DNA from 2 places in the Bacillus sp. UNC322MFChir4.1 genome. Region 1 is predicted to be linked to the other one. Evidence: riboswitches for the same ligand, from Rfam matches in the RefSeq annotation. Region 1 holds a riboswitch; the other holds the start of a gene.

Region 1 (7,663 bases):
TAAGAATAAATTTGAGAGCAGCCGCGCACTCCATTCTCAAACTCCCAAAATGGTAAGAAACAGAGAGTCACATTAGGAAAGTAACTAAGAAAACTGAGACACAAAAAAAGATTGCTGATTAAGCAATCTTTTTTTATGTAACCTGACAATTCTTTTAAGAGTTGTCAGGTTGTTTATTTTTATAGCCAAAGATTCTGTTAACGTCAAATTGACTTGGAACCATGTTTAACGATTTAGGATTGGAGTCCATGTTTTTTGTTGTATTCTAGCTCTTTTGCTCCTCGGTGAGCCAATATACAGCAGATGATACAGCAAACAGTTGCTGCTAGTAATACATAGAAACCACCATTCCATCCTACCTTGTCGACCATTACTCCAAAGAGAGTAGTACCTAAAGATGCACCCAGAATGTAACTCATAAAACCTCGCAGGCCAACTGCAGAGCCAACAGCGAAAGCTGGAACTACCTCCATAGTTTGTACTGAAGCTAGAAACTGTGGAATGTAAATCAAGCAACCAATAATAGCAGCGAAGATCGTTACCCAATGTAAAGATGTACTTTGCCAGTAACCGATGATGCAGACAAGTATCATTGACATAGCAATGATTGCTGGCGGCATGCGGCGCCCTTTGAATAATTTATCTGATACATAACCAGCCAGAAGGGTAGAAGGAATAGCTGCCCATTCAAAGAATAAAAAGGCCACACTCATCTCTTCTTTAGTGAAATGTTTCACATGTAATAAATAAATAGGTAACCAGCTTATAATGCCGAAACGAACCATGTAAACGAAAACATCTACGAAGGAAACGAACCATGCATTTTTGTTAAATAAAACATAATTCTTGAAAATCTGCCAAGCACTCATGTCTGTTGGTGGTTTTGAATCAACACTTTGTTTTGTTTTCGAATCGGATTCGTCTTTGATGATTTTGTTTAACGGAGGTAATCCCTCACTTACCGGTGAGCCTTTAATAAGAGCTAATATTACTAGAGCAATAACAATAGCTATAGCAGCAGGGACCTGGTAGCTTGCCGCTTGCCAGTGATTGGAGCCTAACATAGCAAAACTCATACCGACGATAGGTGCTACGATACCTCCGCCTATATTGTGAGAAATATTCCATATCGCACCGACAGTTCCTCTTTCCTTACGAGGAAACCAATTTGCGATGGTAATAAAGCTAGGTCCAACTCCCATTCCTTGGAAGAACCCATTGAAAACAACAAGAATTGCAAACATCCAAAATGCCGTGCTGAATCCCATCATAATATTGACCATAGCACAAAGAAGCAAACCAAGCGCCATATAACTTTTAGGATTCGCTTTGTCGGCTAAACTACTCATCAAACCTTTACTAACTCCATAAGCGATAAGCATGCAACTGCTTAATAATCCTATTTCTGTAGCACTAAGGTTAAGGTGTTCCTTCAAATAAGGAGTAGATAAGGCAAAGTTGTTACGTACTATATAGTAAGCTATGTAACCTAAGAACACCCCTAATAAAGATTGTATCCGGAAAAGCTTATAGGTTTTTTGAACCTGATCTGGTGCTATTTTTGTAGTAGCAATTTTAGGTTTCAAAAATGAGAACATATTATCTACCTCGATTTCTTTACTTTGATTTACAAAAAACTTAGACTAGCATGAAATTTAGTATATAAATAGAATGCCAATTTGGTGAAGACGTTTTCACAAATACTTGCGTTATATCATACCTCCTTTGTTACATTATCTTATATGCCAATTCGTTAAAATATCAGTAAATATCTGATTTTATGTAGGATAAAATAGTATAGTCTGTCAGAATTTATCCTACAAGCAATATTCATGGCTATATAAATCTGTTTTGTAACTACTCAGTCACTCTATGAAAAAAAGGCAGAAAAGCACTTTTTTAATGGCCTGGGAGGAATGGGCTCTGTATAGGAGCGGTCAGGGGAGATATAAATAGAAAGTATTTATATATTTTTTGTCACAACTCTGACATGAAAAGGAGTGATGGATACATTCTTTCATAGATTTCGCATATTGTCCTGAAGTAATATATGAATATAAACTGCAAAAATCCTAAATTAAGTAGGATTCAATTAGGGGATTTTCACATCATACATAAAGTGAAACTTCTATTAGTGGGTGATAGTGATATTCATCTTTCACTGATGGACAACGCAGCTCTCTCAATCGTGATTTGGGGAGCTAGTAATAAGGAGATAAAGTGAAACTTTAATCAGTGGGGGTTTTCTTCATTCCCCACTGATTATCAGCCCTCACCAATCGGGCTTTTACGGGCAGTTTATCTCCCGCCTAACTTCTTAGGAAAAGCGGAAGCGGCTCGCTCAGAATCGCAGGACGCCCACGCCCCTGACAGAGAGGCGCTTTTTGCCTCGTCCGAGGGGGCGAAACGGCTGGAAATTCTAGCCGCTAGAGCTGGACGATGCTTTTGCTGAATTTTGAGGCGGGAGTATTACTGCCCACGAATAGCGGGATAAATTCCTCGCCTGTAAGAACGGAGGAAAGTATGACAAATTGGTTGAGGATTTTTTTAATATTGCTTACTACTTTACCTGCAATAGGATGTCAGCATGAGCGTTCGAACCCTCAAATTGTTTTCTCCGAATTTGACACCATGCCTGTTGGTTACCAAGACGACAATCCCGCTCCTGTACGAATCGCAATTTCAAGTGTGTTATCAAAGACTGATACCATTATGCACTATAGGAAAATAGCTAACTATATTGGAGAGAAGCTCCATAGACCTGCAATTCTAATTCAGCGCAAGAGTTATAATGAGATTAGTATGTTGATGATGAATGGAGGTGCTGACATAGCTATACTTTCAACAGGAGCATATATCACTTACAGACATGTTGAGGGACTTGAAGCAATTGCTATGCAAGAGCGAATGGGAGTTCCATATTATTATGGTTATGTCGTCGTACACCGTAAAAATGAAATATCCAGTATACATGATTTGAGAGGGAAAAACGTTGCTTTTAGCGATCCAACTAGTTATTCCGGATATATTTTTGTGAGGAAAAAATTAGCTGAATTAAGTGAAACACCAGAGCATTTCTTCGGGCGTTATGTTTTTACATATAATCATGAAGACTCCTTAAGTGCTGTAATAAATGGAGTTGTTGATGCCGCAGCTGTTGATAGCTTAGTCTTTGAGCGTACGAAACTTAAAAATCCAGAACTAATTAAGGATTTAAAAATTATTGCAAAAACGGAACCGATTGGTACCGGTCCTGTCGTCATCAATAGTAATTTACCTGATGAGGAGAAGCGAATTATTAAAGAAAGTTTCATTACTATGCACGAACAAGAAATAATAAAACCAGCGTTTCAAGGGTTGTTCATTGATCGTTTTGTTCCATTTGAATCAAGGTTATATGAGGGTCATCTATGAAGTGGCTGAATAAATTACAAATAAACCAAAAAATATTTGGAGCTATATTCATTTCGCTACTCTTTCTCGCCCTAGTATTAGGATGTATCATTTGGGAATCACTCACAAAAATCATGACAGAAGACCTAAAGAAACGTGGTGAAAATATTGCTGAAAATATTGCAGCATTGTCCTCGGATTACATTTTGACTGACGACTATTATTCAATCCATCTTCTCATTACACGTGCACAGGAAACGAACAAAGATGTTCGTTATATACTGGTCGTTAACAATAATAATGTTCTTGTCGGTAATACATTCTCTAAGCACCTGCCGAAAGGAATATTAAACGCACATAAGCCTGATGGTGTTAATACTAAAAATTACGCGATCCTAACTTCTGATGAAGGAAATATTCATGACATACTTGTTCCGATTGAAGAGGGAGATGTAGGGTTCGTTAGAGTTGGAATGGCAGAAAAACAGGCGAAAAGCTATATTTTTACTAAAATAATAGAGTTGGTTGTTGCTACATTTTTGGTCTGCATGGGAGCAGCAGGGATCGCTTATTATGTGACCCGTATCATTACCCGGCCAATTAATAGTTTAGTTGATACAGCAGCAGGCATATCAGCTGGTAATTTATCCTTAAGAGCTAAAGCAGTAGGTGATGATGAAGTTGGAAAACTTGCACAGGCTTTTAATGAAATGGCTGACAATCTGATTAGTTCTAGGACTGCAGTAGAGAAATTATTGAAGGAACTTCAAGAAAAGGATGCCCTTCGAGATACGTTGATTTTGAAACTACTATCCGCTCATGAGGAGGAGAGAAAAAGAATTTCTCGTGAACTTCATGATGAAACAAGCCAAGCCCTAACTTTTTTAATGGTTACAATGCGTATTTTGGCTAATGAAGCTAAAGATGACGAGCAACTGGAGCTACTTCATGCAAGTCGAGAGACAGCAGCCGGTATTTTACGAGAAATTAGAGATTTAGCAGTAGAATTAAGGCCACCGATCCTTGATGATATGGGATTAATTCCTGCATTAAGGAAATACGTAAGAAAGTTTGAAGAAAAATGCGCTCTTACGGTAACTCTACACGTTCCTGATGATGACGCCTTCGTCATAGATAGTCATATTGCTGTAGCACTATACCGAATTGTTCAAGAAAGTCTTACCAATGTAGTGAAACATACAGTAGCGACTGAGATTACGATTAATATGGAGATAAGAGATTGTTCGATCTTGTTGAACATCCATGATAACGGTCACGGTATAAATGAGGATGATTTTGAAAAAGCTCGCCAGCAAAATCGAATCGGAATATATGGAATGAAGGAAAGAGCAGAATTATTAGGAGGTTCATTTTTGATTAGAACTCACAATAACGGTGGAACGGAAGTTAGTGTGTCTATCCCATTAAAACAGAGAGAAGGGGATCAAGATGGAAAAGACAATCAGCATAATGTTAGTTGATGACCACGCTTTGATGAGAGCTGGTTTAAAACTATTATTACAAAAAAGGCCATCATTAAAGGTTGTAGGTGAAGCTGCTGATGGATTTGAAGCACTAAGGCTTTACGACAATTTAAGGCCCGATATTTTGATATTAGATATATCTTTGCCACGCATAGATGGAATTCAAGTTTTAACAGAAATTAAATTACGCTATGAACAAGCGAAAGTCATCGTGCTTACCATGCATGAAGATGAGGATTATATAACATCAATCATGAACGCGGGAGCTTCAGGTTACGTCCCTAAAGCGGCTGTCGATGAAGAATTATACAATGCGATTGATTCTGTTATGGATGGGTACATATACCTCCGTCCAAAGGAAATTTCAACTATGTTAAAAAAAATGCAAAACGAAACGGATTCTCGAAATCCATATGTAATTTTAAGTCCACGTGAACGAGAGGTATTGAAATTTCTTGTTCAAGGTTTTTCAATGTCTGAAATCGCTGGGGAATTAACGATCAGTATAAAAACGGTTGATACCCATAAGACGAGAATGTTGAACAAACTTAATCTTTCTAAGAAAAGTGAACTTGTTCAATATGCCATAAAGTATAATTTAATACATATAATATGACGGGATAATGCTTGTTATAAAAGATTTTTTTCTTTCGCTGATTTGAAACAACACAAAAATCCCACTTTAGAAAAATGGGATTTTTGTTTCGTTATATTATAGTTATTTCCGAAATACTTAGAGACTCTAAAGATTGCTGATTAAGCAATCTTTTTTTTGCTTGTATTTATACTCGCGCTCATAAATAAGCGCGGTGCTGTTGTAAATAAAACGACAAGTAGAACCGCACACATTGCGAAAGAACCAATCATTGTGATGCCGTTAAAGATAAAGGAATATAAAACAGCTGATTGTCCTTTTGGTGCATATTGTCCAAAGAAAATAAAGCCAGCAATGAAGTGCCAAAAATAACGAGCTAGGCTACCAATAAACGCAGCGATAATGACATACATGATTGCTTTTGCTTTTTGTTTATTAGCAATTGCTTGTTGAATTGGTGCATGAAATAATCCAGAAAAGCCAATAAAGGCAAAGGCGATGAAGTATTCAATAAACGCTTGTACCGGCGTAAAAATAGATGCATCTCCTGCGACAATTTGTAATAATCCCCAAACGAGACCACTTAAGAAACTCGCTTTAAATCCCCAGCGGTAAGCAACAATAAAAATTGGAATCATCGCAAACGAGATAGAACCGCCTGTTGGAAGTTTAATAGATAATGGCAAAATGTCGATGACTAACGCAAATGCTGCAAGAATCGCCGCCTCTATCATCGCTTGTAAATTTGTATTACGCATGTAAAAATCCCCCTACATCCAAGTTACAAAAGAAGAATCTTTATCATAGGGGGATGAAAATACACAAATTGAAAATCACTACTTATGTATATATGTTTGCACAATTCCTACGTTAGCATTAACTAACAGGTTCTAAGGGTCGGAACAAAGTGTTCCCTCTCAGCGACGTGGCTCCCCCTGTGACAACGAGATTCTTAGATTGTTACTACCATTGTAATAACAATGGATAAGAATGGCAAATTTAATTTATATATAAGTTGAAATAAAAACCCCTTTCTTTTTAGGGAGGGGCGACTGGCCATGCATAACAACGATTTTTATGTTAAATAAGATGGAATTGTACAAAAAATAGTAATAAATTCACGGTATATTGTATAGTGTTTTTTCAGAGAGTCATGTTATAATTGGTATTGATAATAATTATCGTTATCTTTTGAGGGGGATAATTTATGAACTTAGTTGATATGAGTATAGATGAAAAAGTACGTGTAAAAGATTTACAATCTCTTGATAAATTGTTAAAACGCCGTTTGGCTTCATTTGGATTTTCTGAGGGCTGCGAGCTTTGTTTAAAACAAAAGGCAATGCTTAATGGTCCATGTACATTAGAATGCCGTGGACAATTAATCTCTATTCGTCATTGTGATGCGAAAATGATAAAGGTGGAATTAGCGTGAACAAGGTTGCTTTGCTAGGAAATCCGAATACGGGAAAAACATCATTGTTTAATGCGCTTACTGGTTCTTATGAATACGTTGGGAACTGGAGCGGAGTAACCGTAGAAAAAAAGATTGGTAAGTTAAAAGATAAGCAAGGAATGTTAATAGATTTACCAGGTATATACGATTTAAATCCTGTATCCCGTGATGAGGGAGTTGTTACACAATTTTTATTAACAGAAGAATTTCATCATATGTTAAATATTGTGGACTCTTCTCAATTTGAACGTAATATGCATTTAACATTACAATTGTTAGAATTCGGAAAACCGCTTTCTATCGGTTTAAATATGATTGATGTGGCAAAACAACGCGGGATTACGATTGATGTTAAGAAGCTATCTGAAACGCTAGGTGTAACAGTTATTCCTGTTATCGCAAGAAGTGGAAAAGGATGCGAGGAGTTATTAGCTGCTCTTCATAAAGGCGATAAGGCGGGGCAGAAACCGTTTGTTCTTTCATATGGTAAAGCGGTCGAGACAGGAATCCAGCGCGTTATGGAGAAATTGCAGCGCGAAAATGATGAGCATGCAAGATGGCTTGCGCTTCAATTTTTAGGAAATAACGAAGTGGTAGAGAAAGAAATTGCCAAGTCGCATGTATATAACGAACTTGTAGCAATTCGCTCTGCAGTAGAAGAAGAATTAGATGTTACGCTAGAACAGCATATATACGGAGTACGTGCAGCGTATATTGAAAAGTTGAAAACAAGTG
Region 2 (7,663 bases), on a different contig from region 1:
ATACTTCTTTTTTCAACTTGCCTTTCGCGATAGCCTCAAGTTTTTGTTCCCACTCAGCAGTTAGCGTAGGTGATTTTAATTCTTCTGGTACTAAATCTAGTAATTGACGGCCTTTTGATGTAATGTGAATGTCTTTGCCGCGTTTTTCAATTAAGAATGAATTGAACAATTTATCAATAATGTCGGCGCGTGTCGCAACTGTACCTAGTCCGCCCGTTGACTTTAATGTATTAGCAAGCTGTTTGTTTTGCGTATCCATATACTTTGTTGGATTTTCCATAGCCGAAAGTAATGTTGCTTCATTAAAACGCGCAGGTGGCTTTGTTTGACCAGATGTCCCTGCAATTAGTTTCACGTTTAATGCATCGCCTTTTTCGATGCGAGGTAAGATTTGTTCTTTTAAATCGTCCACTGCATCGTCATCTTCAAAGCGATTTTCATAAACTTCTTTCCAGCCGGAATTCATAATTGTTTTGCCGCGTGCGACAAAGTTTTCATCACCGATTTTAGCGCGTAACGTTAGTTGCTCGTATTCAAAAGCAGGGAATAAAACTGCTAAGAAACGTTTGACAACTAAATCATAAATTTTGCGCTCTTTATCTGTGAAAGCTGAGAAGTTTACATAGCTTTCTGTTGGAATGATTGCATGGTGATCACTTACTTTACTATCATCAACAAAAGATTTGGAAGCTTTGATTGGTTTCGTTAAAACTTTATTAGCTAAAGAACGATACTCACCTATTCCGCAAGCTTTCAGACGTTCTGGAAGTGTTCCAACGATGTCAGATGAGATATAACGTGAATCTGTCCGCGGATATGTTAATACTTTGTGCTGTTCATACAGTTTCTGCATAATATTTAACGTTTCTTTTGCGGAATAACCAAAGATTTTATTTGCATCACGTTGTAATTCTGTTAAGTCGTAAAGACCAGGAGCAAATGACTTCTTAGCTTTTTTCTCAATTTCAACTACAGTCGCATTTTGGTTTCCTAATTTTTTTACAATCGCATCAATTTTTTCTTTATCAAAGCTGCGGCTATTGCCTTTCGCATCTTGCCAAGTGAGCTTTAATCTCTCTGTTGTTTGTGCTTCAATGCCATAGTATGTTTGTGCTTTGAAGTTTTTAATTTCATCTTCACGTCCTGCGATAATTGCTACAGTAGGTGTTTGAACACGACCGCAATTTAATTGTGCATTGAATCTTGTAGTTAATGCACGTGTTGCGTTAAGACCGATATACCAGTCAGCTTCCGAACGGGCAACAGCTGAAGCATATAAATTGTCGTATGCTTTACCAGGTTTCAAGTTTGCAAAACCATCTTTAATCGCTTTATCGGTAACAGATGAAATCCATAGACGTTTAATCGGTTTATTAATTCTCACTTTATCAATAATCCAACGAGCTACTAATTCTCCTTCGCGACCAGCGTCTGTAGCTACGATGATTTCATTTACATCATTTCTAGTCAATTGACTTTTCACAGCATTAAATTGCTTGCCAGTTTGCTTAATCACCGTTAATTTTAAACGTTCCGGAAGCATTGGAAGATCTTCAAGATTCCACTTTTTATACTTCACATCATAACTTTCAGGATCTGCTAATGTAACGAGATGCCCTAAAGCCCATGTAACAATATATTTACTTCCTTCAATGTAACCATTTCCTTTTTTATCGCACTTCAATACACGCGCAATATCACGTGCAACAGAAGGTTTTTCAGCAATTACAACACTTTTTGCCATATTTCAAACATCCTTTCAATTTCCGTAAGTTAACTATAGCATACATCCCTTTCGGATTCAGTTATTCCGAAGATTCGTATCCGTTGTTATGAAATATAAGTGTTCCATTTTTAACTAGCTTCAGAAATGCCTTAAACACCGCCTGTGACCGCTCTAATACATGGCCAGTTACTCTCGCCATCCTAAAAAAAGGGGTCTTTTATGTTTTTTCTTTATGTAAAATTTCGGCAAGGAAAATAAAATATACCCAGCACTCGCTGTCTCCCTTTGTTTTAAACGTTGCCGTGGTAGGAACAGGTCCTGACCGCTCAAATACACGGCCAGTTGCTCTCGCCCATCTAAAAAAGGGGTTTTTACATCTTTTTTCAACTTGTTATTTCAACAGAATCAGAGTAGACTCTGAAGTAAATGAATAAGAAAACACATGGGAGTTTGCGGATGCAAACTGAGAGTACGGCTACTCCGTCGTTGACCATTTGAACCTGTTGGATAATGCCAGCGTAGGGAGAGTGTAAGAGCACATTATGAAGACACTTTGCATGCGCAAAAGTGTCTTTTTTGCTATATCTCCCATTATAAAAAAGGAGAGATACATATGAAAATGAAAGAAATTGCCCAAGTAGTTGAGACAGTACGAGAAAGAAATCCGCTCGTTCATAATATTACAAATGTCGTCGTGACAAATTTTACTGCCAATGGATTACTGGCATTAGGTGCATCGCCTGTGATGGCATACGCAAAAGAAGAAGTAGCTGAAATGGCAAGTATTGCGGGAGCACTCGTTTTAAATATGGGGACACTTCGCCAAGAAGAAGTAGAGGCGATGCTTATTGCTGGAAAGTCAGCAAATAATCATAATGTACCAATTATATTTGATCCCGTCGGTGCTGGGGCAACTTCGTATCGAACAGAAGTGGCAAGGTATATTCCAAGTGAAGTAAAGCTAGCAATCATCCGTGGCAATGCAGCAGAGGTTGCAAATGTTATTGATGAGAGTTGGGAGATTAAAGGGGTTGATGCAGGGGGAGGAAATGGTGATGTTGTTTCCGTTGCGAAACAAGCAGCAAGGCAGCTACGTAACATTATCGTTATTACTGGAAAAGAAGATGTTATAACTGATGGGGAAAGAACGTTTATTCTTCGTAATGGTCATCCTATTTTAACGAAAGTAACAGGAACAGGGTGTTTATTAACATCTGTTATCGGAGCGTTTACGGCAGTTGAAAAAGATTACGTAAAAGCAGCTGTTGCGGCGGTAGCATTTTACGGTGTAGCGGCAGAAATTGCGGCAAGTAAAACAGCTAAGCAAGGACCGGGAAGTTTCCAAATTGAATTTCTAAATCAGTTAGCAAACGTTACTGCAGAAGACGTTGAACGATATGGAAATGTTGAAGAGGTTTGATAAGGAAGGATGAGAGAAATGGCACGGATTGATAAACAACGTATGTCTGAGTTACTACAAGTGTATTTTATTATGGGAAGTAATAATTGCAGCAAAGATCCATTACAAGTTATGAAAGAAGCTCTTGATGGCGGAGTTACCCTTTTTCAGTATCGTGAAAAAGGTGACGGAGCATTAACGGAAGAAAACCAGTATACATTTGCAGGGCAGCTACAATCATTATGTAAAAAGTATCATGTTCCATTCATCGTAAATGATGATGTGGAATTAGCAATAGCGTTAGATGCAGATGGTGTTCATGTTGGGCAAGATGATGAAAACATTCAGATCGTACGTGGAAAAATGGGCGATAAAATCATTGGTGTATCCGCTCATACAATAGAAGAAGCTCGTTTTGCGATTGAAAATGGTGCCGATTATTTAGGAGTAGGACCGATTTTTCAAACAAACACGAAAAAAGATGCAAAAGCGGTACAAGGAACGGCAGGATTGCGTTTTTTCCGTGAAAGTGGCATTGGAATTCCGATTGTCGGTATTGGTGGGATTACAATTGAAAATGCTGCTTCTGTCGTTGAAGCAGGGGCAGATGGTGTTTCGGTGATTTCAGCGATTAGTTTAGCGGAGTCTCCTTATAATAGTGCGAAGAAATTGGCTGAGCAAGTGAAAAAAATTTAAACAAACGTTTGATTAAAAAGAGCTAGTCCTTGTAAAGACTAGCTCTTTCTTCATTAAAACATCAGTGAAACGAGAAGCATCCCTATTCCAATTGATGTAATTGTTGCGACCAGACCTGGGATCATAAAGCTATGATTTAACACATATTTACCGATACGAGTTGTACCTGTACGGTCAAAGTTAATTGCCGCGACGATTGTTCCGTAGTTTGGAATAAAGAAATATCCGTTTACAGCTGGGAACATTGCGATCAATAGTACCGGTGAAATGCCAAGTGTTAATCCAAGTGGTATTAATGCACGTACTGTTGCAGCTTGGCTATATAACAAGATTGATAGCACGAATAGTGCAATTGCAAATAACCACGGTGCACTCGTTACGAGTCCTTGGATAGAACCTTGAATTATTTGTAAGTTACCGTTAAAGAACGTATCTCCCATCCAGGCGATACCGAAAATTGCAACAACTGCTGTTGCTCCTGCTTTAAAGACGTTACCAGATACGATGCTTTCCACATTTGGTTTACAAAAAATAATAATAAGTGCTGCGATTGTTAGCATAACCATTTCAATGGTGTTTGGCATCGAAAGACGTACAAGTTTTCCGTCTATCATCCAGCCAGGACGTAATGCTTCAAAAGATCCAAGAAGAACAACTAAAACTGTTGCCAATAAAAAGAGGATAACAGACAGTTTTGCACCTTTTGGAACAATAAATTCTTTCTTTTCTTCTAGTTTTGGAATTACGCCTTCTTGTAATCGCTTTAAATATTCTTCATCTTCGTTTAGCTCTTTCCCCATTTTGCTTGCTACGAAAGCAGCTAACATACAAGCGATAAAGGTAGATGGAATACTAATTTTTAAAATATCTAATAGTGTAATCTTATAGTCAGCAAGCATAGCGAGAAGTGCAACGGTTGCTGCTGAGATTGGACTGGCCGTAATCGCTTGCTGCGATGCAATAACAGCAATTGACATTGGACGCTCTGGTCGAATTCCTGATTCACGCGATACTTCAGCAATGACAGGAAGAACTGAATAGGCAACGTGTCCTGTTCCTGCGCAAAACGTAAATAAATAAGTGACGATAGGGGCAAAGAACGTAATCCATTTCGGATTTTTACGAAGCGCCTTTTCTGCAATATGAACAAGATAGTCCATTCCCCCAGCAGCTTGCAACGCTCCAGCAGCTGTAATAACTGCTAAAATCATAAGCATAACATCAATTGGGGGAGAGGTTGGTTGTAAATGGAAGAAGAAGACAAAGATTGCCATCCCAACACCACCCATTACGCCAAGGCCAACACCTCCAAGACGTGCACCGACGAAAATGCAGAGTAATAAGATGGTAAACTGTAGCCAGAACATAGTATGCACCTCCGAGATAATAATTAATTGCTATTATCAAATAATTTACCCTGTTTCATGATTCGAAAGTTGAATCCTAAAATGAATCTATAAAAATGGCTTTTTTTAATTATATAACACATCAAAAACATGACCCGCTCTGTTTGTTAAAATTATGTTACAAAAGGGTTATTTTGGTATTTTTATATTTGTATGTATAAATAAATGGTTAATCAAATTGGATGTTGTAATCTGTGGAAACATAAGGTTGTAAATAAAACTGCACTAGAAATTTCACCTTTTCTAGTGCAGTTCTTTTTCGAATGTTTTAATACCCTTCTCGATGACTATGATACCATTTCCATTCTGTAGCGATAATATCCTTAATAGAAATATATTTTGGTTTCTAACCAAGAACTTCCTTGGCCTTCAAACTTGATGCAATTAACGCATCTGAATCATCTGGTTGAGGCGCATCGATTCGTGCTTTGTAATTCTTTGATAAAGCGATCAAACCCTGCCTTGCCATCTTTATTCATCTTATAGACACCAGCATCTTCTAAGACACGTTCAAATTTTTGGGCAACTTCAGTTTGAAGAAATCTTTGGATGGTCTCTTCTGTATAGCCGCCCTTGGCTTTTAATTCATCTGCCCATTTTTTATGGATTTCAGGAACAGTGGCTTCCTTATCTAATAAGTACAGTTCAACTTCATGGAGCTCCTCAATCAAACGTGGAGGGAGAATCGCAAGGCCCATGACTTCAATAAGCCCGATATTTTCTTTCTTAATATGCTGTACATCTGGATGTGGGTGAAAAATTCCATCAGGGTATTCCTCACTCACATTATTATCACGCAGGACAAGATCAATTTCATACTTTTCTTCATGGCGCCGCACAATTGGTGTAATCGTATGATGATTTATGCCATCTTTTGATTCTGCACGAATTTGTAAAGATTCATCTGAATAGTTCTTCCAACTTTCATGGATATAGGCGCTGGCATGAATTAGTTCTTCTTTGTTTAAAGAAGAGAGGCGAATTACACTCATTGGCCAGTTGACAATACCGCAAGAAATATTCGGGTAGTCAGATAGTTCGAATGTTTTAAGAACTTTAGCCTTTGCCATTGGAAAGTTATGGCGTCCAGATTGATAGTGATCATGACTTAGAATCGATCCTCCTACAATAGGTAAATCGGCATTTGAACCAATGAAATAGTGTGGCATGATTTCTACAAAACTGAGTAAACGAGAGAATGCCTCACGAGAAATTTTCATTGGCCGATGCTTCTTAGATAATACGATGGAGTGTTCGTTAAAGTATGCATATGGTGAATATTGAAAACCCCATTCTTCTCCATCTAGCTTGAGGTCAATGATTCGGTGATTGCTTCTGCCTGGATGGTTTAAGCGACCGAAATATCCTTCATTTTCAATACAAAGCAAACATTTTGGATAATTGCCCCTCGGTGCATTTTTAGCCGCCATGATCTCTTTTGGATCTTTCTCTGGTTTGGACAAATTAATAGTAATCTCAAGTTCACCATATTTTGATTCTGCTAAATAATGAATATTTTTTGCAATCGCACAGGTCTTTATATAATCATTTCGTTTACTTAGTTCAAAGAAATAATCCGTTGCTTGTTCGGGGCTTTTGCGATATGCCTTCAGGAAATTTGCATTGACCTTGGAGGGAAGTGGGGTAATTACATTCATTAAAAGCGCTTCGAACATATCATGATTGGCCCCGTGTTTAGAGATCATAAGATTTTCCGTCGCTTTATCCATAAGCGTATCCAACAGCATATGTGGGTCTGTTTCAACTCCGCTGGTAATCTCTCCCATTTCCGATTCGCCAATCAAACGTAATAGCTGATTGTGCATATAAATTCGGTCACTTTCCTCAATGGCTCCATTCTCAATTGCAAGTGTAGTAAAATCGTAAATTGCTTGACATGTGTTCATCGTTTCCACCTCACTCATCATCCAATCACTGTAGTTCCACTACCAATGTGTGCTACATAAAAGATAGGTGCATATCCCACAACTTTGATATATTCATCATAAACATTGTTTTTAAAAGTGTTGGTTTCACTCTCTTTTACTAATGCGATGGCGCATCCCCCAAATCCTGCTCCAGTCATCCGGGCTCCAAGTGCACCCTTTTGTTTTTGCGCAGCGGCCACCAATGTATCTAATTCAAGTCCGGTTACTTCATAATCATCTCTTAAAGATGCATGAGAAGCATTTAATAGCTTTCCGAACTCTTCTAAATCACCTGCAGTAAGAGCTGCTTTGGCTTTTTTTGTACGTTCATTTTCGTAAACTGCATGCTTCGCGCGTTTCATTAGGATTTCATCCCCAATAAGACTTTGATTTGCATCAAATTCTGTTTTGCTTAGTTCTCCAAGCGCATGAATCTCTAGCTTCGTTTGAAGACGTGCGAGTGCTTCTTCACATTCAGCACGGCGCTCATTATATTTTGAATCTGCTA

The links. A riboswitch is a leader RNA that binds a small molecule or an ion and turns the genes downstream of it on or off. The one in region 1 is predicted to bind thiamine pyrophosphate.
Region 2: it holds a riboswitch for thiamine pyrophosphate, as region 1 does, so the genes downstream of both, thiM (hydroxyethylthiazole kinase) here and thiT (energy-coupled thiamine transporter ThiT) in region 1, are expected to answer to the same signal.

The regions. Positions count from the first base shown of each region.
Region 1 is NZ_KN050810.1:282,643-290,305, reverse strand. Features, by position in the region: gene BR72_RS20560 (hypothetical protein) at 1-76, shown strand, start outside; gene pgtP (phosphoglycerate transporter PgtP) at 234-1,598, opposite strand; gene BR72_RS20550 (substrate-binding domain-containing protein) at 2,524-3,414, shown strand; gene BR72_RS20545 (sensor histidine kinase) at 3,411-4,874, shown strand; gene BR72_RS20540 (response regulator) at 4,843-5,493, shown strand; gene thiT (energy-coupled thiamine transporter ThiT) at 5,634-6,230, opposite strand; TPP riboswitch at 6,317-6,418, opposite strand; gene BR72_RS20530 (FeoA family protein) at 6,680-6,907, shown strand; gene feoB (ferrous iron transport protein B) at 6,904-7,663, shown strand, end outside.
Region 2 is NZ_KN050813.1:18,952-26,614, reverse strand. Features, by position in the region: gene BR72_RS23210 (DNA topoisomerase III) at 1-1,744, opposite strand, end outside; TPP riboswitch at 2,159-2,268, shown strand; gene thiM (hydroxyethylthiazole kinase) at 2,340-3,146, shown strand; gene thiE (thiamine phosphate synthase) at 3,165-3,821, shown strand; gene BR72_RS23195 (anaerobic C4-dicarboxylate transporter family protein) at 3,875-5,188, opposite strand; gene galT (UDP-glucose--hexose-1-phosphate uridylyltransferase) at 5,626-7,155, opposite strand; gene BR72_RS23185 (galactokinase) at 7,152-7,663, opposite strand, start outside.